Regions from separate parts of the Priestia sp. P5 genome, predicted to be linked through region 1. Evidence: a T-box and tRNA genes for the amino acid it is inferred to sense, from the RefSeq annotation. Region 1 holds a T-box; the other holds one or more tRNA genes.
What was found. A T-box is a leader RNA that pairs with one kind of tRNA and senses whether it is charged. The one in region 1 lies ahead of ileS (isoleucine--tRNA ligase), so its partner is inferred to be a tRNA-Ile.
Positions count from the first base shown of each region.

Region 1 (15,162 bases):
ATATTCCCAAGAAATAATCAACCCTGATGAAATTAAACTAATTACTGAATACCTGGAACCTATTGTTGCAGATTATAATTTGAATAAATTAGTTAGAGTTTATCTTACAAGTAAATGAATGTTCTCACAATAATTTTATACTTCATAATGGTGATACCTGCACGAAGTAACGTTTATACCTTAAAAGATATTTATAAGAATAGAATTAAAAACTCATGATGGCAGTACCGTCATGAGTTTTTTTATTTACAACTTACTTAAAAATTCTAAAGTTATTAGAATATATTCTGTATGATGAAAAGAAGGAGAAAAAATATGAAAAATAGTACTTCAAAAAGGAAACTATATTTTGATCCTATTATTTTTAAAAAGTTCTAGAGGATGGATATTTATCCTCAATTGCAAAGGAATTATTATATTCGAGAAGTGAGTCCAAGCAAAACTCCTATTTTCTAAGTGTTGGATAATAATTCATTCCAAAAATAGAGGAGAGAGTTTAAATTTATAGAACGTGCTGGTAAGCAGAAAACCATATATCAACCATTAGAAAGAAGACAAATAACATTGGTATGATGAGTTAAGGGAACAATATGGGGGTTACCTAGTGGTTATGGATTTTAAATATAAATAAAATATCTAAAAGCAGCAAATTCCTTTATATATTTAGTTACTTAAAATTATTGTAAATATTTAGGGTTTTTAATCTATTAGGTGTAAGCAGTACGTTATTTCTGCTTGATGGAATAACGGATTTATTTACTGCTTTATTTAAGGGTGTTATCAAAAGATGATATTAGAACAATAATGAATGTATTTGGTCATGCTTCGCAGGAGGGTGATAAGAAAGTGATGAAAAATTCAATAAATTATTCACTCATAATGAAAAAAGAGATCTAGAAGCATAAAATTACTTAGAGATCTTTTTATAAAGCTTATTGTCCTCAGGTATCCTCAAAAAATTTGTACCTATAAAAAACAAAAAACTGTTATGTTATATAGAAAAAATTTAATTTATTAGGTTTGTATTCGTTACTGTTATAGAAATATAAGGGTATTAAACTTCGAATATTTATGTTGTTTTATTATATATTTTTGTGAAAATCCTGATTATTGTAGTTGGAACAAAGATTAATTAGGTTGACAGGGTGATTATATCAATTCCAGTTTCTCTCTATAAATTGAAACGTAGGCTGTAAATTAGTTTTATTAGCAATTGAAATAAGAGCGGGCACTACCGAAGGATCTGTTTTAGAGAAATTAGGAATCCTCGGATTTAGCCTAAAAAACTGATCGCCTAAAAGCTCAGAGCTGACCATCGATTCATAGTAGCTTGATCCACCGGAGATAATCTGGAGAAACGGCAGCAACGGCTCATTTGGAGACCGGTCTAAAAGTACTCCCCAATTTGGCGGAAGATCTTCCATATCTTCAGGTCGTATGTTATCGGCACTCACCATTCCCCATCCCTTTGTATCTCTTCTTAATTGAGTTGGCTGTTCACCTGTTCCGATGGATAATACGGCAATTTGATCTAGCGGCTGTTTTGCTTTCCCTACTGCAAACGCTATACTAGCTGTGCTGGTATTAGTTGCTACTGTATACCCATCCACGTAGTTTTGATAAGCTCTTTGCGTTGCGGGAGCAGCGCTGCTCCTAAGTATTACGTCACTCGCTTTTTCGGTAAGATAGGGAGAACCTGGGAAGTTGTGAAATAATACAGGATTCCAACGATTCAGCTCCGGTGCAAACAAGTGAAAGGCAGGCACAACAATTCGTTTCTTTAAGTCTCTAAGGCGAAGGTCTCGGGGGAAAAACGTTCGTATGGCTTTAATAAAACCAGAATAAGGTACTTGTTGGTTAAAAACAGGTCCGCCCGGTCGAGAAACGCTGAACGCTGGTAAGATGTGATCTTTGAAAAACTGAAACGTCTCTTCTGGTGATCTTCCGCTTGCTAATGCAAGAGCGGTGAATGAACCAATCGAATTTCCTGAAAAAACATTGGTTTCCCTAATTAACTTTGGGTTTTGATGAGCCAATCTATTCAAAAGCTGTAAACTTAAAGCACCTAAAGTACCGCCTCCATCAAAGGTCATAATCCGATATGTTGTCAAAGGTGATTTCTCCTTTCGAATTTCATGAGAGGTATTATTCTGTATATGTTTATTTTATGTGTTGTAGAGGTATGAGTATCTCTTTTATTTGATTCTTTAGGAGTCGGGTAAGTAGGTAAGCATATGAGGAAAGGCTCCATTAAGTATATAAAAATACAACGAGAATAGGGTGAGGATACGCTTAATTGGCAGTGTGGGCATTTATTATGCACATACTTTGTTTATAATGGGTGATGAGAAAGTTATAAAGTACAAGCTTCAAAAAGGCTTGAAGGAAAATGTGTTAATCTTAATCAAAGATAATAACTGTAATTGGAGGAATCAATAAAGGATAGGCTGTTTAAAGAGTCAAGTGGTTTACATGAATAGCTCCGCAATGAGTGATATAATACTTATTGGATATTTAAATATTTATATTGAAAAGCGAACAGCAGATAAAATAAATCATTTAACAAATAATCCTATCGATTTCTTATAAAATAATTAAAATCAAATTCTTTTGTATGAAAGAATATATTTTTGAATAGGTATACTGTTTATTATAGTATACCTATTTATCTGCCATACACTTCAAGATGAAAAACGAGTACAAAGTAATAAGATTAAAAAAGTGGCCAATCGAATAGCCATATAAATAGTGGTTAAAGGAAAATCATGAGAGTAAGGAAAGAGGCATATCACAATGAAAGAAAAGTTACTTCATATGCGAGATAAGCTAAATGACATTAGTAAACGAAACCGCTCTATACGTTTGCTAAAACTATATAACAAATGGAGCTTTGATCTGACGGAACTTGATAAAAGAATAGAAAATGGCTTAGCAGAGAAAGTTGTCCAACAGGTATTTACTAATTCGAAAAGCGATATTTCTATCGTCTCTCCGAAAATGGATGATGAAGAAACGCTTTATTTGTCAAAAAAGCTAACAGACCTTTATCGGAACGTCAAATCTATAGAAGATGAATCAGGTGTTCACGACTTTTACTTGGGGTACCCGTTTTTAGCAGGTACAATGAGCGATGGTACATTTTTTCAAGCACCGCTTTTTCTTTATCCAGTAAGGTTGGAGAAAAATAATACTAATCAACAAAAGTGGATATTGCGAAAAACGGAGGAAGAACCTCAACTGAATCGAACACTTTTTTTAGCATTTAAGAAAGTAAATAACTTAACCTTTTCTGATGAATGGCTTGAAGAAGCAAACAATTTAGCAGTTAAAAGAGATTTAAAATCATGGATAAGTTGGTTAGCAGAGTTTGATCGTCATATATCTTATGAAGAGACAGGTTTGGTTAAATTAAAAGAATATAAAAGAGAAGATATACCAGAAATTTCAAATCTAACGCTTCTAGAACATGCTGTTATTGGTGATTTTCCACAAGGTGGCTCATCTTTAGTAAAAGATTACGAAGAACTAATTAAAAAAAGTGAAGATAATAATTTAGCATTGGCTGAAGAATTAGTTGATCCTAAAGATAAATTAATTGACCAATCAATGCTTGGTTCTGGTGTAGAGGGTAAAGAAGATAAAATAATTAAAGAGCAAGATCAACTCTACTTGTTAGAGACAGATGGTTCTCAAGAAGATATTCTACGGGAAGCGCGTTTTCAAAAAGGGTTAGTGGTTCATGGTCCTCCAGGTACGGGGAAATCACAAGTTATTGTAAATTTAATAACAGATGCTCTTCATCAAAATAAGAAAATATTGGTTGTTTGTCAAAAACGAGCAGCTTTAGATGTTATCTATCAGCGTTTGGATAGTCTACAGTTGGCTTCACATACAGCTTTAATACATGATGAAAAGTCAGATCGAAAAGAACTCTATTTAGCTTTACAACAACTCTTGAATCACTCCCAAGAATCTTTTTCGCAAGCTTCTCAAGAGTTTCATGATATTTCCACTAACATCGCTAATCAGGAAGCCTTGCTTAGCAGGATATCTAAAGGCTTGTTTGAGCATCAAAAGTTTGGTTATCGATTATATGATTTGTATGGACAAGCGAAGCAAATGGACGAACTTCATTATTATATAGATTTATCTGATTCGATTTCACAGCTAAATAAAACGAAGCTAGAGGATCTTTTAGCCAATCTATATACTTATGCTGAGTGGTATGAACAATTTGGAAAAAAAGATTATCCGCTAAAAAACAGAAAATCTTACGCTAAGCTTGAGATAAAAGATAAGCTTCAAATGATTGAAACATTGAAGGGTGTTCTTGAAAGAGCAAAGCAATCTGTTGAATTTATAAACGAACTAAATCATGAAAAAATTACTCCTGCCTATACTTGGATGATTAATAATAAACTTGAAAAAATATATGATGATTTGGACGTCGAAAAAAGACGTACAATGCAAGGGATCAGACTGTGGATCTGGACATCTTTTACTGGAAAAGCTATTGTTGAAGAATTGTTGCTGGGAAGCAAATTTAAAGGTTTGAACTCACCAGAATGGATGAAGGTCCGTGACGGCTTAATTGTTATGCATAAATTAGCTAATGAAACAACAGCGATGGCCAACGAAATTGATAAGCTGAAAAGTTATATCGATAATGAAGAAATAGGTAGAATCAAAGAGCGCATTGCTAAAGGTGACATACCGTATGAAGAGTTAGATAAAATGTTGGAATACATCCATCGAGACTTTGATGATGTTAGGCAGATGGATGCATTTTATGAGGACAGTTCAGATCTTTCACGAACTGTTATAAATAAATTAAAGGATAAAGGCGATATTGAAGCTTTAAACGATTCCGGTTTTTCATCTCTATCTGAAATGTGGGTAGATGTAGTGAAGAATTCTACTTATATTCATTGGATTGATTTAATTGAAAAGAAATATCCCGAAGTTCAAAAAATATCAACAAACGAATTTAGTCGAATTCGAGATATATTTGCCAAAGCACTTATAGATAAAAGGGAAGCCTCCAAAAGATACTTACGCCATCAGCTATCGGAAATGTCTATGGATGTGAAGAGTACAAACTTAAGAAGAATTAAAGAATTAAAACATGAAGTAACTAAAAAAAGCAGAATTTGGCCAATACGCCGTTTGGTAGAACAATTCCATAATGATGGCTTATTCAATTTGATGCCAGTGTGGCTAGCTTCGCCCGAAACCGTATCTTCTATTTTTCCTCTAAAAGAAGGTTTATTTGATCTGGTTATTTTTGATGAAGCTTCTCAATGTACGGTAGAAAGCGGAATTCCTTCTGTTTATCGTGGAAAGCAAATTGTTGTAGCAGGAGATGAGAAACAACTTCCACCCTTCAATATGTTTCGAGCTGCTGCTAATAATCAAGATGATGAAGCAGAGTATGATATTGATGAATCAGAAAGTTTGTTAAATCTAGCAAAGCGCAGATTTCCGGAAAAAATTCTTCAATGGCACTATCGATCTAAGTCTGAAGAGCTTATTAATTTTTCTAATCATGCCTTTTATCAAGGTCAAATACAAATCGCACCAAATGTGGAGCCATTAAAGCAACCGCCTAATATGTTATGGAGAAAAGTAGAGGGCCAATGGTTAAATCAATGTAACGAAATTGAAGCAATAGAAGTTGTAGCCGTATTAAAGCAGCATTTAGTTCAAAAACCTCATCAAACATTGGGAATTATTACATTTAATGCAAAACAACAAGATAAAATACTGGATGTTATTGATAAAAAGCTCCAAGAAGATCCTGAGTTTAATGCTCTATACACTCAAGTGATGGGGAAAGACTTAGACGAGCGAATTTTTGTGAAGAATATAGAAAACGTTCAGGGAGATGAAAGAGACGTCATTCTATTTTCTATCGGTTACGCTAAAAATGAAGAAGGAAAGATTTTCAACCGGTTTGGTATGCTTAATCAACAGGGTGGAGAAAATCGATTAAATGTAGCAATTACACGTGCAAAAGAAAACATAGTGGTAATTTCAAGCATAGAGCCAGAAGAATTAAATGTATCAGCGACAGCAAATATCGGACCAAGATTATTAAAATCTTATTTGAAATATGTTAAAGCAGTATCTGGTATTCAGCATGATCAAATTAAGAGTGTCATCAATGAAATTACTGAAAGTGTGAATACACATATTCAAGAAAACAGTACACTTCAATTCGATTCTCCTTTTGAAGAACAAGTATACAAACAGTTAACAAACCTAGGTTATAACGTAACAACACAGGTAGGAATGTCAGGATATCGTATTGATCTTGCTGTTGTGCACCCTGATGATCCACAGCGTTATATATTAGGAGTCGAATGTGACGGAGCTATGTACCACAGTTCTCCAAGCGCTAAAGAACGAGATGTTTATCGCCAGCGTTTCTTAGAGTCACGTGGATGGAATATTGATCGGATTTGGAGCCGGAACTGGTGGAAAAATCCTTCTGGAGAAATTGAAAGAATTGATCAGCGCATCAAAGAAATAATGAAAAAAGAGAGAATTAAACAGAAGGTATCTCTTTAATATATTATATAAAGAAAACTTTAACTTAGAGAAGCACTTATTTTACAGGAAATAAGTGCTTTTTTTGTAGCTAAAGGGCGAAATTCAGCTAGTGAAAAGAGCATCAAGTTGGTGACGTAGACGAAGATAGCTCAAATGGAGTCCCTATTTTCATAAGTGAATGTTAACATATTTATGTACGATTAGGAGAGTAATAGTTGGATAAAAGTGATAACATGAAATCATTCACTTAAGAGCGAAAAGATAATTTGCAACAAAACTATATATAGGAGCTAAAAATAAACATGAACAGAGAAGAAGTACTACAAAAAATAAAGAACTTAAACATCTGGAAAAAAAGGGATCAAAGAGCTCCGCACAAACCATTGTTGATACTGTATGCCCTAGGTCAGCTACAGGCCAAGCAACGAATGCACCTGCCGTATAGGGAGGTGAAAATCCCTTTAAAAGAGCTGCTTATGGAGTTTGGACCTTCTCGGAGTTCCTACCATCCAGAGCATCCTTTTGTTCGTTTGACAGGAGATGGAATATGGGAGCTAAGTGAAGAAATTGATAAGCGTAGCTTTACCGATAAATATTTGCTGAGTACAAATATAATGGGCGGTTTTAGACAGGATGTTTATAACCTTTTTGATAATGATCCTACGCTTCTTCAAGACGCAGCACAATTTTTATTAAATGAGCATTTTCCAGATACAATTCATGAAGATATATTAAGAGCCGTAGGCTTGGATTTTGAAACACAGTTAAAGCGAAGAAGAGATCCGAAGTTTCGAGAGAAAATTCTTCAAGCTTACGGATATAGCTGCGCTGTTTGTGGGTTTAACGTTCGTCTTGGTCATAATTTAGTTGGCGTGGAGGCTGCTCATATTAAGTGGCATCAAGCGGGAGGACCAGATATTGAAAGTAACGGAATCGCGTTATGTTCAATGCATCATAAATTGTTCGATAGAGGAGTTTTTACTTTTTCAGATCATAATGAGCTGTTAGTGGCAACTCAAGCGCACGGGACGAATGGATTTGAAGAATGGCTTATGAAATTTCACGGGCAAAAGCTTAGAGACCCTATTCACCCTGCGTATCAGCCGAGTGAAGATTTTCTTGGATGGCATGTTAGAGAAGTATTTAGGGGACCTGCTAGATATCAAGCAGGTGATATAAATTAATTTTTGTGAATGATAGATTGCTGCGTCTATAATTAGGAAGTGATTTACATATTGTAATGTCAGTTAAAATACGTTCAAGAAGATATAAACGGAGGAAGAAAGATGCTACGAAAAAGCGGCGCGAAACGAATACAGGCTTGGTTTTACGATGATGATCCAAACGGGATTAAAGTATCTGAGGTGCCGAATACAACAATACAGGCTGTATTCATTCCCAGAAATAGTTTGAAAGATTTAAAGGGTGAAAGCGAAGTAGAAAAGCCCGGCATTTATTTTTTATTTGGAGAAGATAAAAAGGCATATATCGGAGAGGCAGAAGTGGGATATGACCGTTTAAGACAGCATGCTAGTCCATCAACAGGTAAAAGCTTTTGGGATGTGGCCGTGTTAATTGTCTCTAATGCTTCTCAAGATCAATTAGATAAAGTTGATGTAAAATACTTAGAACACATTTCTTATCTAGCAGCCATGAGCTCTGGTACATATGATATTAATCAAACCGTTCCGACAAAACCGTTTGTGCGTGAATTTAGACGAGACGACCTGATAGATATTTTTAATGTTATTAAAGTTTTACTTGGTGGATTAGGATTTTCAATTTTTGCGGATGCTTCAAGTGGAGGAGAATATGAAAGTGAAGCTGTACAGTCTGTTTATATACCAAAGAGTGAAGCAGAGCAACCGATAGAAAAGGTTGTTCAAGTTGAGACACACTTGTCAAAAGATATAAAATCAGTAATAGTAGAGGATGTTCTATATTGTAAACGCCGAGATGCGTACGCGACCGGGAAATATGTTAGCGATGGATTTCTTGTCTATAAAGGAGCTTTGCTTGCGAGCGAACAACAGCTAGAAGGAGCTAAACTTAAAAGGCAGCAAGACCATATTAATACTTTCTTAGCAAACGGTGTATTAGAAATAAAAGATGGTAGATACGTGCTGGTACAAGATCAAATTTTTTCTTCTATCTCAGCTGCGGCAGTGTTTGTGACACAGCGAAGAAGCAGTGGAACTTCTGAATGGAAAGATAAGAACGGGATAACAGCGCGTAATAAAATCGATCAAATGTTAAGTGCAGAAACAAAATAACTTAGATCTAAACCTTTGGATTTCAATAAGGATTTTAAAACATTGACATTCCCTCCCAAACCGCATACAATAGCTACTAATAAAAGCACACAAATTCGTTGAAGAGAATCAGTACGCTGCAAGTTTGTTCCACAGAGAGCTGGTGATAGCTGAAAGCCGGCGTTCAAGCTGCAGGGGAATATCCTCTCTGAGAAGTCAAACTGAACGATAAGTAAGTTTGAACGGTAGTCTACCGTTAAAAAGAACGCGTATGATTGTACGTTGCTGAGTGCTATTGATGAACGGATCAATAGAAGCCAGGGTGGTACCGCGGTTAAAACCCGTCCCTAGTCATAGGGACGGGTTTCTTTGTGTGCTTTTAACTTTAAAAGGAGTGGTATCACATGAAAGAAGTGAATGTAAGGGAGTCTTCGCAAGAGCGCGAACAGCGTATCCAGCAGCAGTGGCAAAAGGGAAATGTGTTTCAGCAGTCGGTTCAAAACCGAGAAGGGCATCCTTCGTTTGTATTTTATGAAGGGCCTCCGACAGCAAACGGTTTGCCTCACGTGGGGCACGCGCTAGGCCGGACGATTAAAGACGTGGTGGCTCGTTATAAAACGATGACGGGGCATCAAGTGATTCGAAAAGCAGGCTGGGATACGCACGGACTGCCGGTTGAGCTCGGTGTTGAAAAGCAGCTCGGGATATCGGGGAAGCATGATATTGAAAAATACGGCGTAGAAGCTTTTATCAACAAGTGTAAGGAAAGTGTGTTTGTGTATGAAAAGCAGTGGCGCACGTTCACGGAGCAGCTTGGCTATTGGGTTGATATGGAAGATCCTTACATCACCTTGGAGAATTCATACATTGAAAGCGTATGGAACGTGCTTGGCACGATTCATGAAAAAGGACTTCTTTATAAAGGCCACCGCGTTTCACCTTACTGCCCGAGCTGTCAAACGTCGCTGAGTTCGCATGAAGTAGCGCAAGGATATAAAGATGTAAAAGATTTAACGGTAACGGTGAAATTTAAAGTGAAAAACCGCGATAATGAGTATTTTCTAGGCTGGACGACAACGCCTTGGACGCTTCCGTCAAACGTGGCGCTTGCCGTGCATGAAGAGATGAACTACGTTCGCGCTGAGCAAGGCGACAGCGTCTATATAGTGGCAGAAGCACTCGCAGACAAGGTGTTAAAAGGAGAGTATACGGTTTTATCTCATCATAAAGGAAATGAGTTAAAAGGGATGTCATATGAGCCGCCGTTTGATTTTGTGAAAGTGGAAAAAGGGCACGAAGTCGTAACAGCTGATTATGTAACGGATCAAAGCGGAACAGGAGTTGTTCATTTAGCACCTGCTTACGGCGAAGATGATTACAGAGTAGTAAAAGAAAACGGCTTTTCATTTGTGAACGTGGTGGATGAAAAAGGGCAGTATACGGCTGAAGTGCCGCCTTTTCAAGGACGTTTCGTGAAAGACTGCGACGTTGATATCGTTCGTTATTTAGCAAATGAAGGCGTGCTGTATCATAAAGAAAAGCATGAGCACAGCTATCCGTTTTGCTGGCGATGCGACTCGCCGCTTCTTTATTACGCAAATGAAAGCTGGTTTATCCAAACGACGGCGTTGAAGGAACAGTTTTTGAAAAACAATGAAAGCGTGACGTGGTACCCGGATCATATCAAGCACGGTCGCTTTGGTAACTTTTTAGAAAATATGGTGGACTGGAACATCAGCAGAAAGCGCTACTGGGGAACGCCGCTGAACGTATGGGAATGCGGAGCATGTCAGCATCAAGTAGCGCCAAAAAGCATCAAGGAGCTTCAGAAACATGCGTCACATTCTGTGAATGACAGCATTGAACTTCATAAGCCCTATGTAGATGATGTAAAGCTAACGTGTCCGGTCTGCAGCGGAGAAATGAAGCGAACGCCGGAAGTGATTGACGTTTGGTTTGACAGCGGCTCGATGCCGTTTGCGCAGTATCACTATCCGTTTGAAAACAACGAGCTGTTTCAAAAGCAGTTTCCAGCAGACGTTATCGCAGAAGGAATTGATCAAACGCGCGGCTGGTTTTACAGCCTGATGGCAGTTTCAACGCTGTTTACAGGAAAAGCACCGTATAAGCGCGTTTTGTCTCTTGGTCACGTCTTAGATGAAAACGGTCAAAAGATGTCTAAAAGTAAAGGAAATGCGCTGGACCCTGTTGATCTTATTCATACATTTGGTGCCGATGCGCTTAGATGGGCGCTTTTAGCAGACAGTGCCCCGTGGAATCCGAAGAAATTTTCAGAGCGCGTCGTGCAAGAAGCGAAGTCAAAAGTCATTGATACACTTGTGAACGTGTACGGCTTTTACGTGCTGTACGCTAAGCTTGACGGCTATGACCCGAAGCAAACGTATGAATCGAAAAAAACAAAATTGGATGAGTGGATTCTTTCACGTTTGCATAGTACGGTTAAGCGAGCAACAGCACATCTTGAAGATTACGGGTTTACAAGCGCCGCTCGTGAAATCGCGGCATTTATTGAAGAGCTAAGCAACTGGTATGTACGACGTTCCCGCGATCGCTTTTGGTCAGAAGGGATGGACGGAGAAAAAGCAGCGGCTTACGATACGCTTCATGAAGTGTTAGTCACGCTTAGTCAGCTGTTAGCGCCGTTTACGCCGTTTGTTGCGGATGACGTTCATGAAAATCTGACAGGGAAAAGCGTCCATTTAGTAGACTATCCTGTGTATGATCAAACCAAAGTGAATGAAAAGCTGGAAAAAGAAATGGCAGCGGTACTGCAAGTAGTTGAACTAGGCCGAAGCATCCGAAATACGCATTCGTTAAAAGTAAAGCAGCCTCTGCAAAGTCTTTCGCTTGTGGTAACGGAAGAAGATGTAGAGTGGGAAGCGTACCATGATGTCATCAAAGATGAGCTTAATGTGAAGAACTTTAACGTGGAGCAAGACGACGACAAACTTGTTTCTTATGTATTAAAACTTGATTTTAAACAGGCGGGACCGAAGTTTGGAAAACAAGTAAATGAGGTCAATCAAGCATTAAAGAACCTTTCAGAAGAGCAAGGAAAAGAGTTTGTGGAACAAGGCAAGCTGAGTGTTACGCTTGCTTCAGGAGAAAACTTAACGCTTGAAACGGCAGACGTACTTGTTGAAAAAGTGCCAAAAGAAGGTTTTTCGGTTGCATCAAACGGCACGTATACTGCGGTGTTGGATACGGCGTTAACCGAAGAACTCGTGCAGGAAGGAGTCGCTCGTGAAGTAATTCGAGCGGTTCAAGACTATCGTAAAAAGCTGGATTTACCCGTGAATTTACGTATCGATTTGGAGCTTAGCGGAGACGAAGAAGTGCAGAAAGCCGTCGAGAAGTTTGAAACGCTGCTTCAAGAAAATCTTCTGCTGCACAGTCTCAGCGTGACAGAAACGATGGAAGATGGAGAGACGGTAAAAGTCGGAACAAAGCAAATTACGCTTCGTGTTTTAAATCAGAGCTGATAAAGAGAGGCAAAGATAAGTTGAAGTAATGTACGAACGGTTTATCGATTAACCGTTCGTTTTTTCTGTTTTTATAGTGAACGTAGCTGCTTCTAGCTGTGGATTGGAGGGCAAGACGAAGGCTCCTGCGAGAAAAGCAGAACAGGTGAGACCCCACAGGAGCGTCAGCGACGAGGAGGCTCACCGGCCGCCCGCGGAAAGCGAAGTCTTGCACGGAAATCAACAGCGGGATAACAAGCAATTCATACTAATCATTCACCCGATTTGTTCGTCTTTAGGTGAGATGAATTTCGGTATTTCTAAATCTCTCTTTTTACCTTTAATCAAACTGTCCGAGAACATTTTTAAGACTCGGCCAAACGATTTCAAAAGGAGCAGCTAACACATACTCTTTTCCGTTTTCATCTTTAAAGTGCTGAACAAAACGGTATTTTCCTACTTTGTAGTTAGGAGTTGCGATATCTAGTTTGAGAGATTTCCCTGGCTTCAGCGTGACAGTTTTATCAGGAAACTCTAATCCTTTTAGCACAACTTCGTACCACTTTCCGCCTTTTAAGTGATCCGCCGTATTTTCATAAGGAATCGTTAAGGTATGCGTCGAATTGTTTTGAATAACAAAAAAGCCAAACTGCGTTTTATCGTATTTTTTACTTACAGCAGATAGCGTAATAGTTCCCCCGTCAGTGTTAATGGAAGATGGGATGTTTTTTTCTTGTTTGGCTCCTAAATCCATTTTTTGACCGTTATAATCGATATAGCCAAAAATACAAAACAAAATAATAAAAATGCCTAGTATTAGTAAAAGTGTTCGTACTATTTTCAAAAGCTTTGCACCACCTTTGTATCACTCTTCCATTATACGGAAATTCATCTATGAGAAATAGTATGAATTTACCTTTTATCTATAACCTTTTTGAAAGGAAGGATGGAAATGAGACAAATTATAGCCATGGGCGGCGGAGGTTTTTCGATGGAGCCGGATAACTTGCTTCTGGATCAATACATACTTTCACAAGCTTATACAGATGTGCCGAAAATCTGCTTTATCCCTACAGCCAGCGGAGATGCGGATAATTATATAGAAAGGTTTTATGAAACGTTTAATAAATTAACGTGTGACCCTTTCCATTTATCGCTGTTTTCACCGAACTTTATAGATTTAAAAGCATATGTGCTGCAGCACGATATTTTGTATGTAGGCGGCGGTAATACAAGGAATATGCTTTCTTTATGGAAAGAATGGGGACTTGATACGATTTTAAAAGAAGCTTATGAAAAAGGAGTGATCTTAGCAGGAATAAGCGCAGGTTCACTTTGCTGGTTTGAAGAAGGCGTCACTGATTCAATGAACGACAACCTGTCTAAAATCGACGGTTTAGGGTTTTTAACGGGAAGCAACTGTCCTCACTACGACGGAGAAAGCAATCGAAGACCTTCATATCATGAGTTAATGGCAAGCGGTGAAATCAAAGAAGGCTATGCTGTAGATGACGGAGTTGCGCTGCATTTTAAAGATGAGAAGCTATCCGCGTCAGTTAGCTCAAGGGCAACAGCAAAAGCGTATGCTGTTAATCAAAAAGAGAAGGAAGTAATTGAACGTGAGCTTCCGATGAACTATTTAGGTAATCGCAAGCAATAAATGGCCGCTTCCCATGTTTCTCTGCATAAAATCGAGCTTATTCGTACATACATAAGCAGAGACTCTATATAGGAGGTTACTTCAGTGAGTTATGAACGATACTGGGGAAACATACATGAACAAAGCGATAAGCTGCAGGAGTTATTATCGTCGTATTGGCATCAGTATTCAGATTTTGGAAACTGGCAGTTTTGGGTGGTGCTTGCTTCGCTCGTTCTTCCTCTTGTGTTGTTGTATTTTACCGTAGACCGGACGCGAATCTTTGAGGTGTTTTTCTTCGGTTACACAGTGCACATGCTCTGGGCATATATTGATATTGCACTCGGGAGAAGCGGTCATTTAACACACACGTTTTTCTTAACGCCGCTGCTTCCGAACGCAACGAATATTACCGCTTCTATTTTGCCGGTAGGCTTTCTGCTGCTTTATCAATATTGTACGAATCACCAAAAGAATTTTTATCTGTATACAATTCTGCTGAGCGCTGTTTTTTCATTTGGGCTAGCCCCTCTTGAACACCATTTTAAATTTATTGATTCAGGAAAAGGAATGAGCTTGTTTTATATTTTTCTGATTGATATAGGAATAACGCTAGTGGCGTATTGGGTTACAAGGCTGCTTGTAAAAGCAAAAGCCGCAGCCTATCGTAAAGTAGAAAAAGAACGCTGAAAAAATGTTTTAAAATGAGTAGTTAAGGGTATACATACATTTAAGATAAATTGAGGTGAAAAAATTGTATTACTACCGCATTTCAGAAGGACAAGATGAAACGTACTCTGAGACAATTGTTGTTCATGAAGAACAGTTTGATCAAGGTACATTTGAAAAAATGGTGAAAGAAGCGATGGTCGATAAGCCTGGCAAAATTGATCAAGTGGACATTGTGAAATATTTAATTGGACATTATCATTTCCAAGTTGCATATATTGAAGCAGCCTTTCATAGTACATATACAGATTAATAACGTTATGTATTCATTAAGAAACCCCGTTGCACTGGCAGCGGGGTTTTTTGCCTCTACCAGTATCGATAGTGATAAGGGTTTTGAGGTTGATAATAAGAATTCTGAGGCGGAGGATACGTATAAGGAGACGTGTGATGGTAGGCTGGGCCTCCTTGTTTTTTCTTTTTATATTGTTCTTTTTCTCCGCATTCGTCCGTTGGTCCAATCACGATGGTTTGATTTTTTAACGGAGCCAGCGTTTTTTTTAGCTGC
Region 1 covers NZ_JAKWFJ010000001.1:2,003,048-2,018,209, forward strand. The annotation lists gene MMB69_RS10875 (HNH endonuclease) at 1-118, shown strand, start outside; gene MMB69_RS10880 (patatin-like phospholipase family protein) at 1,155-2,111, opposite strand; gene MMB69_RS10885 (AAA domain-containing protein) at 2,794-6,570, shown strand; gene MMB69_RS10890 (phosphorothioated DNA-binding restriction endonuclease) at 6,855-7,736, shown strand; gene MMB69_RS10895 (GIY-YIG nuclease family protein) at 7,839-8,825, shown strand; T-box leader at 8,915-9,156, shown strand; gene ileS (isoleucine--tRNA ligase) at 9,209-12,307, shown strand; gene MMB69_RS10905 (immunoglobulin-like domain-containing protein) at 12,627-13,130, opposite strand; gene MMB69_RS10910 (Type 1 glutamine amidotransferase-like domain-containing protein) at 13,239-13,946, shown strand; gene MMB69_RS10915 (hypothetical protein) at 14,031-14,615, shown strand; gene MMB69_RS10920 (hypothetical protein) at 14,671-14,907, shown strand; gene MMB69_RS10925 (cupin domain-containing protein) at 14,964-15,162, opposite strand, start outside.

Region 2 (15,162 bases), 1.6 Mb from region 1:
AATTGCCAAGTTAACATCCGATGCTTTCATTGAAACGATGATGTCATGGAAATCAAGGTCTTCTAAAATTTTAATGTGATGAAGTGCACTTTCTACCATGCCATCTGCTGTCGGATAGCCGTATTTATCTAAAATACGTTTTTCAAGTGAACCGGCGTTAACTCCAATACGAATTGGAATATTTTTAGCTTTTGCAGCATTTACAACAGCTTCCACTTTTTCACGGCGACCGATATTACCAGGGTTGATACGGATTTTATCCGCTCCGCCTTCAATTGCTTTTAATGCTAAGCGGTAGTCAAAATGAATATCCACAACTAATGGAATGTTAATGCGTTTTTTAATTTCAGGGATTGCATCTGCTGCGCGCTCGTCTGGACAAGCAACACGAACAACTTGGCATCCTGCTTCTTCTAAACGTTTAATTTCTGCAACCGTTGCTTCAACATCATGTGTCTTAGTGGTTGTCATACTTTGAATAACTAACTCGTTGCTGCCTCCGATTGTTAAATCTCCAACTTTAACCGGGCGTGTTTTTGTACGATGTATAATTTCACTCACGTGATAATCTCTCCTTCAAAATGAAATCAAGAATTTGAATTCATTAATAGAATAACTCTTTATGAACAAAATAACTAGTAGAAAGTACTACCTTAGCTATTTTAACAATGACTATCCCATCTTGACAAGAAGAATGCTGTCATTACTTGTAAATAGGGAACTTATACGTTTTTCCAATTTGAATATCCTCAGGCGCTGTACCGTTATTTAACTTTTTGAAGTCTGTAATCATTTGGTTCATAGAAACCGGTATCGCTTTTTTTGTAAGCTCCTCAATGACGGATAAAACTGTATCGCCTGGCTTAATTTTTATTTTTGTATAGGTGGAAGAAGAGCTGGCGGCTTTTGTTTCTGCAGGCTGCGCTTTGCTGACTTGAACTGCTTCAGTAGCAGTAGGGATGGTCCCGTATTTAATGTCATAGTGACAAATATATCCGATAAAAGCGAAAGCGGCTAATGCACATAGCTTTTTCATTATGCTCCTCCTTCATTCTTTTGCTTATGTGTAAAGCCTATGCTTGTCTTACTTAAATATGATTGGAGAACGAAAATTGAAAGAAAAATTAATGATTGTTTCATTAGGCTTATTGCCTTTGATTATGGTATTAGGAAATTCCATGCTCATTCCTCTGCTGCCAAGCATTCAAAAGTCACTTCATTTAAGCGGAGTTCAAACCAGTTTGATACTGAGTGCATTTTCGATTCCAGCCGCATTGTGTATCCCTGCTGTAGGGATTTTATCAGACCGGTATGGGCGTAAAAAGTTAATCATATATTCGCTCGTCATCATGATAATAGGCAGTGTCATCGCTGCTAGTAGTGCCTCATTCTCTTCTGGAAACTTTGCTGTGTTGATGGCTGGCAGAGTCATTCAAGGGATTGGAGCTGCAGGTACTACAACGTTGGCAATGGCATTAACTGGAGATGTATTTACAGGGGAAAAAAGAGCAAAGGTCCTCGGGATTTTAGAAGTGTATAACGGAGCAGGAAAAGTGGTTGCGCCGATAATTGGAGCATCGGCAGCACTCGTCGTATGGTATGCCGCATTTTTTGTCTATCCCTTAGCTGCAGGTGCTGCTTTAGTAGGTATAGTCATGTATGTGAGAGAAGGGAAAACAGGTTCGGATTCAGTATCTGTTCAAGAATATTTAAAGAGAGCCCTTGGGATTGTCTATGATAAAAGAAAATCGCTTTTTCCTTTATTCTTTGTCGGGGGATTGGGGTTGTTTTTATTATTTGGCATTTTATATTACTTATCTTTTTTAATAGAGGAAACGTATCATATAGACGGTTTTTTTAAAGGAACCGCTTTTTTATTTCCTCTTGGCGCAATGACGCTCGTTTCTTATTGGACCGGGCAGCGAATCAAAACAGACGTAGAGCTCATGAAAAAATTGATGATAGTAGGAATGGTTCTTTTATTTGTAATGTTTGGAGTATTAACGATGATTTACACGCTTCCTATTTTGATGTTTTGTTTGACAGTCGCCTTTGGCGGCTTAGGGTTTGTTCTTCCGTGTATTAATATGATGATTACTTCAGCGGCTTCAGAAGAAGAAAGAGGGTTTATTGTATCCATTTATGGAACGGTGAGATTTTTAGGAGTAGCGTTGGGACCTGTCGTTTTTGAAGTGTGGATGCATACTGAAAGGCTGATGTTTGTTTATAGCTTTATTCTGCTCACAGCAGGAGGTTTGTGGGTTTTGTATCAGTTGAAAATTTTTTCTTCTGCAATGGGAAGAAGAAAAGTTGTACAGAAATAAAGAGGCTGAGACAAAAGTATGTTAGTTGAAGAAGCTCCGAACGAATTTGATTCTTGATCAAGAATCAAATTCGTTCGGAGCTTTTTATTGGCAGGGTAAACATAGATTTTATGTATGTAGGTGCTTCTAGCGGTTGATTGGATTCATTTCGTTATGTTTCAATCGCTTTATTAGGTTTTATCTTTTTTCTTATAGGAACCCTTGTGACGAGCAACAAGTAAATGAAGAACGTTCCTATCCAGTAAAGAGAGCTATGTGTTGCTAGAGACAAAGAAAAAGCTTCAAAGAGCGTATAAAGCAGCGTGAAGGCTACCGTACTATAAGCGCTCAGTGCCCACAGCTGCTTAAAAGGAAGCTGCTTTTTAGTAATGAGTCCAATCAGCTTTCCAAGATAAGCAAGGCAGGTAATAAAAAGGAAGTTTAGTCCAGATGTTAATACGTACAGTAAAAGCATAGCGATAGGGACAAGTATGTATAGAGAAAATTTTTGTTCGTGCAGCAAGTTTAACAGTTCATTTTTATCTTTATGGTGCCAGTTTAGCAACTCATATGAATACGTTTGTGTTTGTGAATTAGTCGTGATGTAAATTCCATCCTTTAAAAAACCAATTGCATGAGCAGGGGAATGAAACCGTTCAATAGACTGTGAGGGGTTTAAGATAAAAGCGGTACCGTTTACTTTTTTTGTGAAAGGTTGACTTGACGTAAGCTGTGAGTTTGAAATAGAAAAAGAAGAAACAGATTTTGGAAGATCTGTAGTAGCGATATGATAGCCGTTTACAATCGTCAAAGTCATAAAGAAAAATGTAGGCAGCAAAGAAATAAATGTTAAAAACAGCACAAAGCCAATTGTTTTATTCGTATGCTCAAAGCGAAGCGACCTTATTTTTTTGAAGGAAGTAAAACTCCATGCCATCTTTTTCAGCATGCTCATTGTAAAGCCTCCTCTTATTGAAGATTCTGATTATACCTTATTTTATAGCGAAAATTTAAGGTTTACAATAGATTTTAGAAACCGTTACCAATTACAATGATGCGGTGGAGCGTTTTGTCACAAGCACATCTTATGCGTATATGTACAGGTTTTGCCGTCATTGTTTTTGGGGATATTACGGGCAGCTTGAGGACCGTGCTGTTAATATTGCAGATGTACAATCGAAAATCATTATTTGAAGAGGTATTCGAAAGTAAAATAAAGGAAGGACTCGTCGTGCAAGGTCTTTCTTTATAGGAGTGATTATTGTATGATAAATAGTAATAATAAAAAGGATAGGTGCGGGCATGGCTATTTTATGTTGGGCATTAATTATCATTAGCTTTGTTGTATCGTTTGTTGGGTTGGTTTATCCCATCATCCCAAGCGTGCTATTTGTAGCTCTAGGATTTGTTATATACGGTTTATTTTATGATTTTAGCTCCTATAGCTGGTTATTTTGGGTGATACAAGGATTGTTAGTTGTCGCACTTTTTTTAGCAGACTATATAGCTAATATTATTGGTGTGAAAAAATTCGGAGGCACTAAAGCAGGTGTTTGGGGAAGTACAGTTGGGCTGCTTGTGGGTCCGTTTGTCATTCCGGGATTTGGAATTATTTTAGGGCCGTTTATCGGAGCGATTGTAGGAGAACTGATTGTTCATCGGACCACAATTAGCAACGCAGTAAAAATTGGAGTAGGTTCGGTTATTGGCTTTTTTAGTGGCGCTATTTCAAAAGGATTTATTCAACTGCTGATGATTGCCTATTTTTTATACGCTGTTTTAAAATAATATATTGACTTTAGGCTAGAAACATGTTAAATTTTTAATGTCGCTAGTAAATGTTATATTGTTCCACAGTAGCTCAGTGGTAGAGCTATCGGCTGTTAACCGATCGGTCGTAGGTTCGAGTCCTACCTGTGGAGCCATGGCGGTGTAGCTCAGCTGGCTAGAGCGTACGGTTCATACCCGTGAGGTCGGGGGTTCGATCCCCTCCGCCGCTATTTTCCAATTTGCATTTGTGACATACATAATTCATACTGTTCCACAGTAGCTCAGTGGTAGAGCTATCGGCTGTTAACCGATCGGTCGTAGGTTCGAGTCCTACCTGTGGAGCCATGTGGACCCTTAGCTCAGCTGGTTAGAGCAGACGGCTCATAACCGTCCGGTCGCAGGTTCGAGTCCTGCAGGGTCCACCATTTATAGGGTTGGAGGAATACCCAAGTCCGGCTGAAGGGATCGGTCTTGAAAACCGACAGGGGTGTTAAAGCCCGCGGGGGTTCGAATCCCTCTTCCTCCGCCATACTATTGTCTATTCAAAGCTTCTTTTGAGAAAAAGAAGCTTTTTTTATGTTTAAAAGAATAGCGAATGGGAATTAGGTAAATATAAATCATGGATTAGGAACTTTTTATTTGAAACAGTAGGGTAAATTTGCTAATCTAAACGTATATGGTGCTTTTGCGCCAAAATGCTTACATATTTTGAAGGAGGAATTATTCATGGCTTACAAATTACCAGAACTACCTTATGCATACGATGCACTGGAACCACATATCGACAAAGAAACAATGAATATTCACCACACCAAACATCACAACACATATGTTACAAATCTAAACGCTGCTGTTGAAGGCAAAGCGGATTTAGAAAGCAAAAGTATTGAAGAGTTAATTTCAAACTTAGATGCTGTTCCTGAAGATATCCGTACAGCAGTACGCAATAACGGTGGCGGTCATGCGAACCACTCATTATTTTGGACAATCCTTTGCCCTAACGGCGGCGGTGCTCCAACTGGTGAATTAGCGGACGCTATCGCTAGCAAATTCGGCAGCTTTGATCAATTCAAAGAAGAATTTGCAAATGCAGCTAAAACTCGCTTCGGTTCTGGCTGGGCTTGGTTAGTTGTAAACAACGGCGAATTAGAAGTAACAAGCACACCAAACCAAGATAGCCCATTAATGGAAGGCAAAACGCCAATTCTTGGTCTAGACGTTTGGGAGCACGCTTACTACTTAAATTACCAAAACCGCCGTCCAGATTACATTTCAGCATTCTTTAATGTTGTAAAATGGGACGAAGTTGCTAAGCGTTACGACGCTGCAAAATAAGCTAAAGACGTATTTAAGAGCCAGTAAAGTAATTATTACCTTTACTGGCTTTTTTGTTTTCCAATTCTTTTACATATCTCCTTTTCTTTTTCACACACTAGGTGTAGAAGAGAAAAGGAGTTTTTTGATATGCCTTTATTAAAAAAAGTAGTTGGAGATGTAGAAGTTAGTAAAGATTTACTTTTGCTTTTAATTATAGGCGGTCTTTATGCCTTGGCTATTTCAATTTCCAATTCGTTTGTTAACATTTATCTGTGGAAACAATCAGGCGAATTTTCGGATCTCGCTATTTATAATTTAGCGGTAGTGGTGCTTCAGCCGCTTACGTTTATTTTAGCAGGTAAATGGGCCAAACGAATTGACCGGGTTGTAGTTTTAAGGTTAGGTGTATCTTTTTTAGCTGTTTTTTATATCGCTGTATTAGTCAGTGGAGCTAACGCAGCCGAGTATTTAGTATTGCTTGGTGGACTGCTGGGTATAGGATACGGCTTTTATTGGCTAGCTTTTAATGTGCTAACTTTTGAAATTACAGAACCTGATACAAGAGACTTTTTTAACGGATTTTTAGGGATCTTAAACTCTTTTGCAGGGATGATTGGTCCTTTAGGAGCGGGCTTTGTTATTTCCGCTTTGTATGAATCACTTGGGTATAAAATTGTGTTTGGTGTATCGCTGCTATTGTTTATCGGTGCCGTTGTGCTTAGTTTTTTTATTACAAGACGCGCAGCGGAAGGAGTATACAAATTTAAAGAAGTATGGGCTGAACGAAAAGTCAATAAAGACTGGAATCGAATATTGCAGGCTCATTTCTTTCAAGGGTTGCGTGAAGGTACGTTCATTTTTGTTGTATCCGTCATGGTATTTATTACGACGGGAAGTGAATTAGCTTTAGGAACATATGGACTGGTGAATTCAGCGGTTGCATTTGTAGGATACTATGTTGCCTCAAGGTTTATTAAGCAAAAAAATCGCCTTCGGTTTATCTTCACAGGGGGCCTCCTTCTCTATGGAGCAGTCTTTTTGCTTATCTTTAACTTATCGTATCCAAAGTTAATTATATATGCTGTTTGTATTGCCATTGCCTATCCTATTTTATTGGTTCCATTCATTTCTCTAACGTACGATGTGATTGGACGAGCAAAAGACGTTGTTTCAAAAAGAATTGAATACATTGTTGTCAGAGAAGTATTTCTGAATATCGGGCGCGTCGTTTCCATATCTTTATTTTTAATAGCTGTACTATTTTTTGATGAAGCAAAAAGTATTCCCATTTTATTAGCTATTGTTGGAGCAGGGCATACGATCATTTATTTTTGTGTGAGACATATCTCACAGCCTCTGCACAAAAAAGAAACGACTGTTACTCCTCCGGTATTAAATGAAGGAGACGGAGAGTCTCCAGCTTAGAGTGTTATCAGCTCCTTCATTTGTACTATGGAAAATGCTTCGCTTTTCTTTTAGAATAAATACGTTGTGTAAATAGGCACCTGCCAGGTGTCTATTTATTTGCTAAATGGCTGATTTTATGGTGTTATGGTATATATGTTTTATAAAGTGTAGGTGTTGGTATGAAAAAGAAAAAAAGAAGAAAAAGTCACGTGCCTTTTCGTGTAAACTTACTTTTTTTGACCGTATTTGCCCTATTTTCCGTATTAATTTTGCGGTTGGGACTTGTTCAAATTGTATACGGTGAGAATTACGAACGAGAAGTCGAAAAAACACAGGACGTTACGGTCAGTACGCCTGTTCCTCGAGGGAAAATGTACGATCGTTATAACCGCGTAATTGTAGATAATACCTCTTTAAATACGATTACATATACTCGTTTTCAAGGAAATACAGCTGAAGAAAGGCTGCGCATCGCTAAAAAGTTAGCCACTATGATCGATGTTCCTTACACCACAAATGTGATTGATATTCCGGAAAATAAAAAGAATAAAGATGCTAAAAATGTGGTAAAAATTACAGAACGTGATATGAAGGATTATTGGATTATGCTTCACCCTAAAGAAGCGGAACAGAAAATTACGCAAGCTGATCGTAAAAAAGTTCAAGATGGTGAAATGACTGATGACGAACTATATCAACGTCAGTTAGACCGCATCTCTAAAAAAGATTTAGAAAGTCTAAAGAGTGATTTAGAAGTTCTCGCTATTAAGCGCCAAATGGAGGCAGGTTACTCTAACACCCCGCAAATTGTTAAGAGCGGTGTGACAAATGAAGAGTATGCCGTTGTAAGTGAGCACTTAGATGAACTTCCAGGTGTTGATACAACAACGTATTGGGATCGCTCATACCCAGAAAACAGTACTCTTCGTACTTTGCTTGGAAATGTATCATCTGCCAACGAAGGACTGCCTAAAGATAAAGTACAGTATTACTTGTCAAGAGGCTATAGCCGAAATGACCAAGTTGGGACGAGCTATTTAGAGAAGCAATACGAAGCTCAGCTCAGCGGTCAAAAAGAAAAAGTCCAATATGTAACAGATAAAAAAGGAAATCTCCTTGATACAATTCAAGTGTCTAAAGGTGAACGCGGCAGTGATTTGGTTTTAACTATTGATATGGAGCTTCAAAAAGCGGTAGAAAAACAAATTACGGACCAGCTTTTAGCCAAAAAGCAAATGAAAGGAACGCAATTTTTAGACCGTGCTTTTGTTATTATGATGGATCCTCACACAGGAGAAATTTTAACAATGGCAGGTAAAAAATACACCGTTGATAAGAAGACTGGAGCGCCTAAAATAGAAGATTTTGCATTAGGGAATATTTCAACATCTTATACAATGGGCTCTGTTGTAAAAGGAGCAACGGTTTTAGCCGGCTTAGATGCAGGAGCTATTAAGCCAAACACAGTGTTCGTTGATGAACCGTTAAAAATTAAAGGAACACCGGTTAAGAAATCAGCTGAGGCTGAAGGGTTAGGACCCTTAACGTATTCATCTGCGTTAAAATATTCATCCAACGTATTTATGTTTAAAACGGTAATGGCCATGGCAGGGTTACAGTATCATAAAAACATGACTTTACCGATTAAACCTGATACATTCAGCGAACTGCGTTCTTACTACAGTCAGTTCGGCTTAGGCGTATCAACAGGCATAGATCTTGATAACGAATCAACAGGTGTCCAAGGCGGAAGCGATGTTCCAGGTACGGCGCTTGATTTAGGAATTGGTCAGTATGATACGTACACGCCGCTGCAGCTTGTTCAATATACTTCTGCAATAGCTAATGGAGGGTATCGCATTAAGCCGCAGCTAGTAAAAGAAATCCGAAAACCAACGATTAAAACCGATGAAATTGGCGGTACGCAGCATTCATTTGAGCCTGATGTATTAAATCGTATCACGATGAAAGAAGAGTACATTAAAGATGTTCAAAGTGGTTTTAAACGCGTTACGCAAGAACAAGGCGGTACAGGGTATGCAGCTTTCCATACAGCGAACTATAATCCTGCTGGTAAATCAGGAACGGCACAAGCCTATGAGAAGAACCCAAGCGGAGGGGATCCGATTAAAGTTAATAATTCAAACTTTGTGGCCTTTGCTCCGGCAAATGATCCTGAAATTGCAGTAGCTGTCGTGGTACCATCGGCATTTGTGCCAAGTGCACCAAATACCATTACAAAAGAGCTTGCTCGTTCTGCCCTCGATACGTATTTTGATTTAAAGAAAAAAGGTGAACAAGAAGTAAAAGACCAAGAAGAGAATCAACAGGCTGTCATTGCAAACGACGCCAATTAAAGAGGCTGGGACAAAAGCATATTAGTTAAAGTAAGATCCGAACGAATTTGATTAAGAATCAGCTTCGTTCGGATTTTTTTATTGGTAGGGTGAACGTAGATTTCGTGTGTGTAGATGCTTTTAGCGGTTGATCGGAGGGCAAGGTGAATACTCCTGCAGGAAAAGCGGAAGCGACGAGGAGGCTCACCGGCCGCCCGTGGAAAGTGAAGTCTTGCACGAAAATCAACAGCGGTGTCGGAAGTGGTTCATACTAGCTTATTTATCCAATTTCCCCATCTTTAGATTGAATTAATTTAGTTATGTTTCTACCTCTTCTTTTTTTTATTAAAAATCTTTACATATATGGTTTTTTATTGAATTTAAGAGTCGTAAGAACTAGTTTTTTACCTAAAAAACACGCAGATAGACCATCGTTTACAAAAGCTTTACATTGAGTTAAAACACAATTAATAGTCGGCTATTATTCTGTAAGTGTAAGGGTTAATAGAAATGATCAAAATAAGGGGAAGCGTTTCGGCTTCTCGTATTTATTTACACTGATAGTAAACAATAGATATTAAATAGACATAGAGAGACTTTTATTGTGCTCAAAACGGTTAAAGACGATGAAGGAGGATTATCCAATGGCAATAACAATGGAATTGACTAACAAAGAAAAAGTAAATACTCCGCAAACAAAAGAAATTGTATATAAAACAAAAGGTTTGAATTTATGGTATGGCAACACACATGCCTTAAAAAATATTGATTTAGACATTCATGCTAACGAAGTTACCGCGATCATCGGTCCATCAGGCTGCGGAAAATCAACATATATTAAAACGTTAAATCGTATGGTAGAAATGACTCCAATTGTCCGTACATCAGGTGAGATTGAGTATAGAGGGAAAAATATTTTTGATAAATCGTACCACGTGGAAGAGCTGCGCACGCAAGTAGGAATGGTTTTCCAAAAGCCAAATCCGTTCCCGAAATCTATTTATGATAATATTGCGTACGGTCCAAGAATTCATGGCGTTCGCAACAAGAAAAAACTAGATGAAATTGTTGAAAAAAGTTTACGAGGAGCAGCTATTTGGGACGAAGTTAAAGATCGTTTGAATCAAAATGCAAATGGGTTGTCAGGTGGACAACAGCAGCGTATCTGTATTGCGCGCTGCTTGGCAATTGAACCTGACGTTATTTTAATGGATGAGCCTACTTCTGCGCTCGATCCAATTTCAACATTAAAAGTAGAAGAGTTAGTACAAGAATTAAAGAAAGACTTCAGCATTATTATTGTTACCCACAATATGCAGCAAGCGGCACGTATTTCAGATAAAACAGCATTTTTCTTAAATGGAGAAGTGGTAGAGTACGCAGAAACAGATAAAATCTTCTCAATGCCATCTGATAAACGCACAGAAGATTATATTACAGGTCGTTTCGGTTAAGACATACAAGGAGATGGGATGAGTGGTTGTACGCGAAAAGTTTCATGGTGATTTAAAGATATTACGTGAAAAATTATTAGAAATAGGGCGCTTAACGCATGAGGCGCTATCAAAATCAATTGAAGCGTTGCAAACAAGCAACGTTGAGCTGGCGCTAGAAATTATCGACGGCGATTCATACGTGGATGACTTAGAAGAAGAAATTAATGACCTAGCTATCTTACTGATCGCAAAGCAGCAGCCGGTGGCTATCGATTTAAGACGTATCATTGTGGCAATTAAAATTGCTTCGGATGTTGAGCGTATGGCAGATTTTGCGGTTAACGTAGCAAAATCAGCTATACGAATTGGAAACGAAGAATTAATTAAGCCGTTAGAACATGTAAAGAAAATGCACGATATTTCGATTGAAATGTTGAGCCTTTCGTTAAAAGCTTATCACGAGGAAGATCTTGTATTGGCTAAAAAGGTAGCAGAAATGGACGATCAAGTGGATGAGCTTTACGGCATAACAATCAAAGAACTTTTAAGTCTTGCTAAAGAAAAGCAGGAGGCTATGAACCAAATTACGCAGCTTTTATTTGTAGCCCGCTATTTAGAGCGTATGGCTGATCATACCACTAACGTAGCAGAAAGCGTATTTTACCTTGTAAAAGGCAAACGCTACGACTTAAACGAATAGTAGAAAAACCTCTTCTAATAAGCGAAGAGGTTTTTTTGTTAGTAAATTATAATTACTACGTTAACCTGAATTTTTAACACAAATCGACAAATTGCGTTTATTGTGGCAACTTTTTCTGAATGGTAAGATGTTAATAAGTTTATACGGCATTTATATGTAGAAAAAACATTCTAAGAAACGAAGTGATAAAACAGTGGCTGCTAATCTTATTCAAAACTTAAATGTGTGTATAGCTACTCAGCTTGACTCATCTCGTATTTATGTTCACTGGTCGTTTTCTGAGCATATTCGAGAGATGGTAGAAAGTATGTTTTCGACACGGTGGAAAGAATTGAATCTAGCTATGTGTACGTATGATATAACAGGTCTTCATTTTAACGGCCATGAATCAAACCGCTATTATATGAAGGGTCTTACTCCTAAGCAAGACTTCATGTTTATGAACAGCCTGGAAAGTGAGCGCACGTATGTAATAGATATTGGTATTCAAGATAAAGAAGGAAGTTTTTTTTCCCTTCTTCGTTCGAATCCAGTTTATTTGATGAAAGAACAACATGAACAAGTGAATGTAACTTCGTTGAGCTGGATGTACGAACCTGTAAAAGTTCACCAGGGTGTTCAAAATGAATTTAGCACATATTCCTTATATTCAAATGACTTGGAGCAGGTGAAGAAGCAATATGAATAGTGATGACTGTATTCTTTTAACTTATATGCATTATCCCTTGCTACATGTACTTCAAGCAGAGAGTGAGTATCCGCTGTTTGAACAAGTAACGAACGAGTTCATCCCTTTTTTAGATCAAATTGAGTCTAAGAAATTGATAGGTGCAACAGCTGTGATGTCTTGTGTGTTTTTGAACGCATTAAACGACGAGGAGTTTAACACTCGTTACGCTCGGTATTTACACCAGTTTTCAAGCCGGCAGCATCAGAGAGCACTCACCTTTTTAAAAAAGTGGAACGGGAGCTTGTTCTCAGCCTGCAAATATTTCTTTCAGCATGACATGATGGAATGTATTCCTACTACTGTAACGAACGCGTTCGTTTCCGTCCTTAAAACCGAACAAACATTAAATCTACAAATCACAGAAGCAATACGTGTTTTTCAACAGTTTTTTGAAAAAAAGCCCGCTGGTTTTTTTATACAACAAGGAGAGTATACTCATCAAGTAGATATGCTCCTGAAATCTCATGAAATGCGCTATACCTTTGTGAAGTCATCAACAGATGAACTAAAAAAGTCGCCTGCTGGCATTATCTTGTTTCCATATCCTAAGCAAGGAAAACAAGTTGAGGAAGGAACCATGAATAAAGCGAGTGCTGTTTTGGATTTGAAAGCTAAGGACACGCTTGGCTTTCAGCGAATGCAAGCAGCAAGCGGTACATTTCAATATCCTTTAGACTACGCGAGGGATATACAGTTTCTTCAAAGCGAAACTCTTGCACTCTACGGTGCAACAAAAAGCGCCGAATTTGTCAGTGAGAACAATCGATTGTTTATTTCAACCGTACAGAAGTCAGAGGCGATGCTAGATGTTATCGATTCTAAACATCCTAGCGTGGTGAATGCTATCTACCGACAGTGGCTTCTTTTAAGTAGCAGCGATTGGCTTTATAATTTTGAAAAAGTCAGAGATGAATACGAAAGGCAAGTAAAACTATTTGATTTTCTTTGTCACGAAAAGAATCCAAGGATGGATAGCGAAAATAGTTTTCTTTCAGGAAGTTCTTTTTTATACCCTACAAAAGAGATAGAGCCGGCGGCTTTATCAGTAAATCAATATAAAGGCGGTCTCTCCATTTTAATGCTTGCATGGGAATTCCCTCCTCTAGTTATCGGAGGACTTGCACGACATGTATTTGATTTATCCAGAGCGTTAGCAAAGGCGGGCCATCACGTTAGTGTATTAACAACGTATGTAGAGGGGCTGCCGGAATATGAGCGGTTATACGGTGTTCACGTTTACCGAGTTAAAAGCCTGCAGCCTCATCATCCGGATTTTTTGACGTGGGTAAACAGTTTGAACGTGGCTATGGCTCTTAGAGGACTGCAATTAGGCTACAAGCTGTCTTTTGACGTTATTCATGCTCATGACTGGCTTGTTGCCTCCGCTGCAAAATGTTTAGCAGATAAAACGGATAGACCGCTAATTACGACCATTCATGCGACAGAACATGGGCGCAATAATGGTATTCATAATGACATGCAGCAGAAGATTCACTTGCAAGAAGAGGAGCTGATTCAACAATCAAGCTCAATCATTGTCTGCAGTGACTATATGAAGAAAGAATTAATCACTTTATTTCACGTAGAGCAAGATAAAATTGCTATATTTCCAAATGGAATTGACAAGCAGCTGGTAGTCGACGCAGTAAATGAGCGGCTAAAAGAAAATTTACAAAAGAAATATAATTTTAGAAAGGCCCCTATTATTTTTTCAATTGGACGAATTGTATATGAAAAAGGATTTCAGCTGTTTATTGAAGCAGCGGAACTATTTAAGAAAAAACAAATAGATGTTCAATTTGTTGTGGCGGGAAAAGGGCCTTTACTTCATGAGTTTCGAACACAGGTAAGTGAAAAGCAATTAGACAAATACGTGTATTTTATTGGATACATTACCGATAACGAACGAAATCAGCTTCTTCAAGCTTGCAAAATGGTTGTTTTTCCAAGTCTATATGAACCTTTTGGAATTGTGGCTTTAGAGGGGATGGTAGCCAAGAAACCAACTATCGTTGCCGATACAGGAGGTCTAAGTGATATTGTTTCACATTTCGACACGGGCCTGACGTTTGCCCGAGGAGATACGCTCGAATTAATCAACTGTATTGAATTTTTGTTAAAAAATGAAAAAACGGCTGCAAAAATCAGCGAAAATGGGTATAGAAAAGCAACAACTATGTTTAGCTGGGAAAAAATCGCTATTGATACAAGTAAGCTGTTTCAACATCACATTTGCCAGGATAAAAAAAGAAGGGAGGCAAAAAATTGAAAGCCATTATACTTGCTGGCGGTAAAGGAACAAGACTGCAGCCCTTGACCTATACGATTCCAAAGCCTATGCTGCCGCTTTACGATAAACCTGTGATGGAATATAGCATTGAACTGCTTAAGAAACATGGAATTACAGAGATTGGGATTACGCTGCAGTATAGGCATGAACAAATTATTGAATACTTTGGGGACGGCTCTCAGTGGGGAGTGACGCTTACTTATTTTATCGAAAAAGAGCCTCTTGGAACAGCGGGCGGAATTAAGCGAGCAGAGGCCTTTATTGAGGAAGACTGTATTATCATTAGTGGAGATGCCTTAACAGAAATTAATCTTCAAGACGTTATTCATTTTCATTATGAACAAAAAAGCGAAATGACCATTGTTACAAAAGAAGTAAACGACGTGCGGGGTTACGGAGTGGTGACGATAGATGAAGGGCATCGAGTCACGGGATTTGTAGAGAAACCGACTTACGAACAGGCCAATAGCCGATTGATTAATACGGGAGTGTATGTGATCAAAAAATCCGTTCTTGATTACGTGAATTCTTATGGTCCTACAGATTTTAGCTTTGACATTATTCCGCTTCTTTTGGAATATAATCATACTGTGTGCAGTTTTGTAACGGAAGATTATTGGATTGATATTGGGCAAATCCACCATTATCGTCAAGCACACTATGATTTGTGGAGGAAGTGGTTTGGCAAGAGACAGGAAAGTATTGTCTCAGATGACGCGCTTATAGAAGAAGGGGTGACTGTTTACGATCCGGTTTACGTAGGAGAAAATGTGGTGATTAGAAAAGGTGCTTCAATTGGTCCTTACACGATTATCGGAACCAATAGTATCATAGAAGCACATGCTGCAATCGATAAAACGATTTTGCTTCAAA
Region 2 covers NZ_JAKWFJ010000001.1:372,760-387,921, forward strand. The annotation lists gene ispG (flavodoxin-dependent (E)-4-hydroxy-3-methylbut-2-enyl-diphosphate synthase) at 1-552, opposite strand, end outside; gene MMB69_RS01895 (hypothetical protein) at 704-1,036, opposite strand; gene MMB69_RS01900 (MFS transporter) at 1,113-2,324, shown strand; gene MMB69_RS01905 (DUF1189 domain-containing protein) at 2,476-3,258, opposite strand; gene MMB69_RS01910 (hypothetical protein) at 3,373-3,555, shown strand; gene MMB69_RS01915 (DUF456 domain-containing protein) at 3,606-4,091, shown strand; tRNA gene MMB69_RS01920 (tRNA-Asn) at 4,154-4,228, shown strand; tRNA gene MMB69_RS01925 (tRNA-Met) at 4,230-4,303, shown strand; tRNA gene MMB69_RS01930 (tRNA-Asn) at 4,344-4,418, shown strand; tRNA gene MMB69_RS01935 (tRNA-Ile) at 4,422-4,498, shown strand; tRNA gene MMB69_RS01940 (tRNA-Ser) at 4,510-4,602, shown strand; gene sodA (superoxide dismutase SodA) at 4,800-5,408, shown strand; gene MMB69_RS01950 (MFS transporter) at 5,538-6,815, shown strand; gene MMB69_RS01955 (peptidoglycan D,D-transpeptidase FtsI family protein) at 6,977-9,154, shown strand; gene pstB (phosphate ABC transporter ATP-binding protein PstB) at 9,790-10,587, shown strand; gene phoU (phosphate signaling complex protein PhoU) at 10,610-11,269, shown strand; gene MMB69_RS01970 (DUF4912 domain-containing protein) at 11,463-11,957, shown strand; gene MMB69_RS01975 (glycosyltransferase) at 11,950-14,268, shown strand; gene MMB69_RS01980 (sugar phosphate nucleotidyltransferase) at 14,265-15,162, shown strand, end outside.
Region 2: it encodes a tRNA-Ile, which carries the amino acid that the T-box ahead of ileS (isoleucine--tRNA ligase) is inferred to sense. The anticodon was not compared.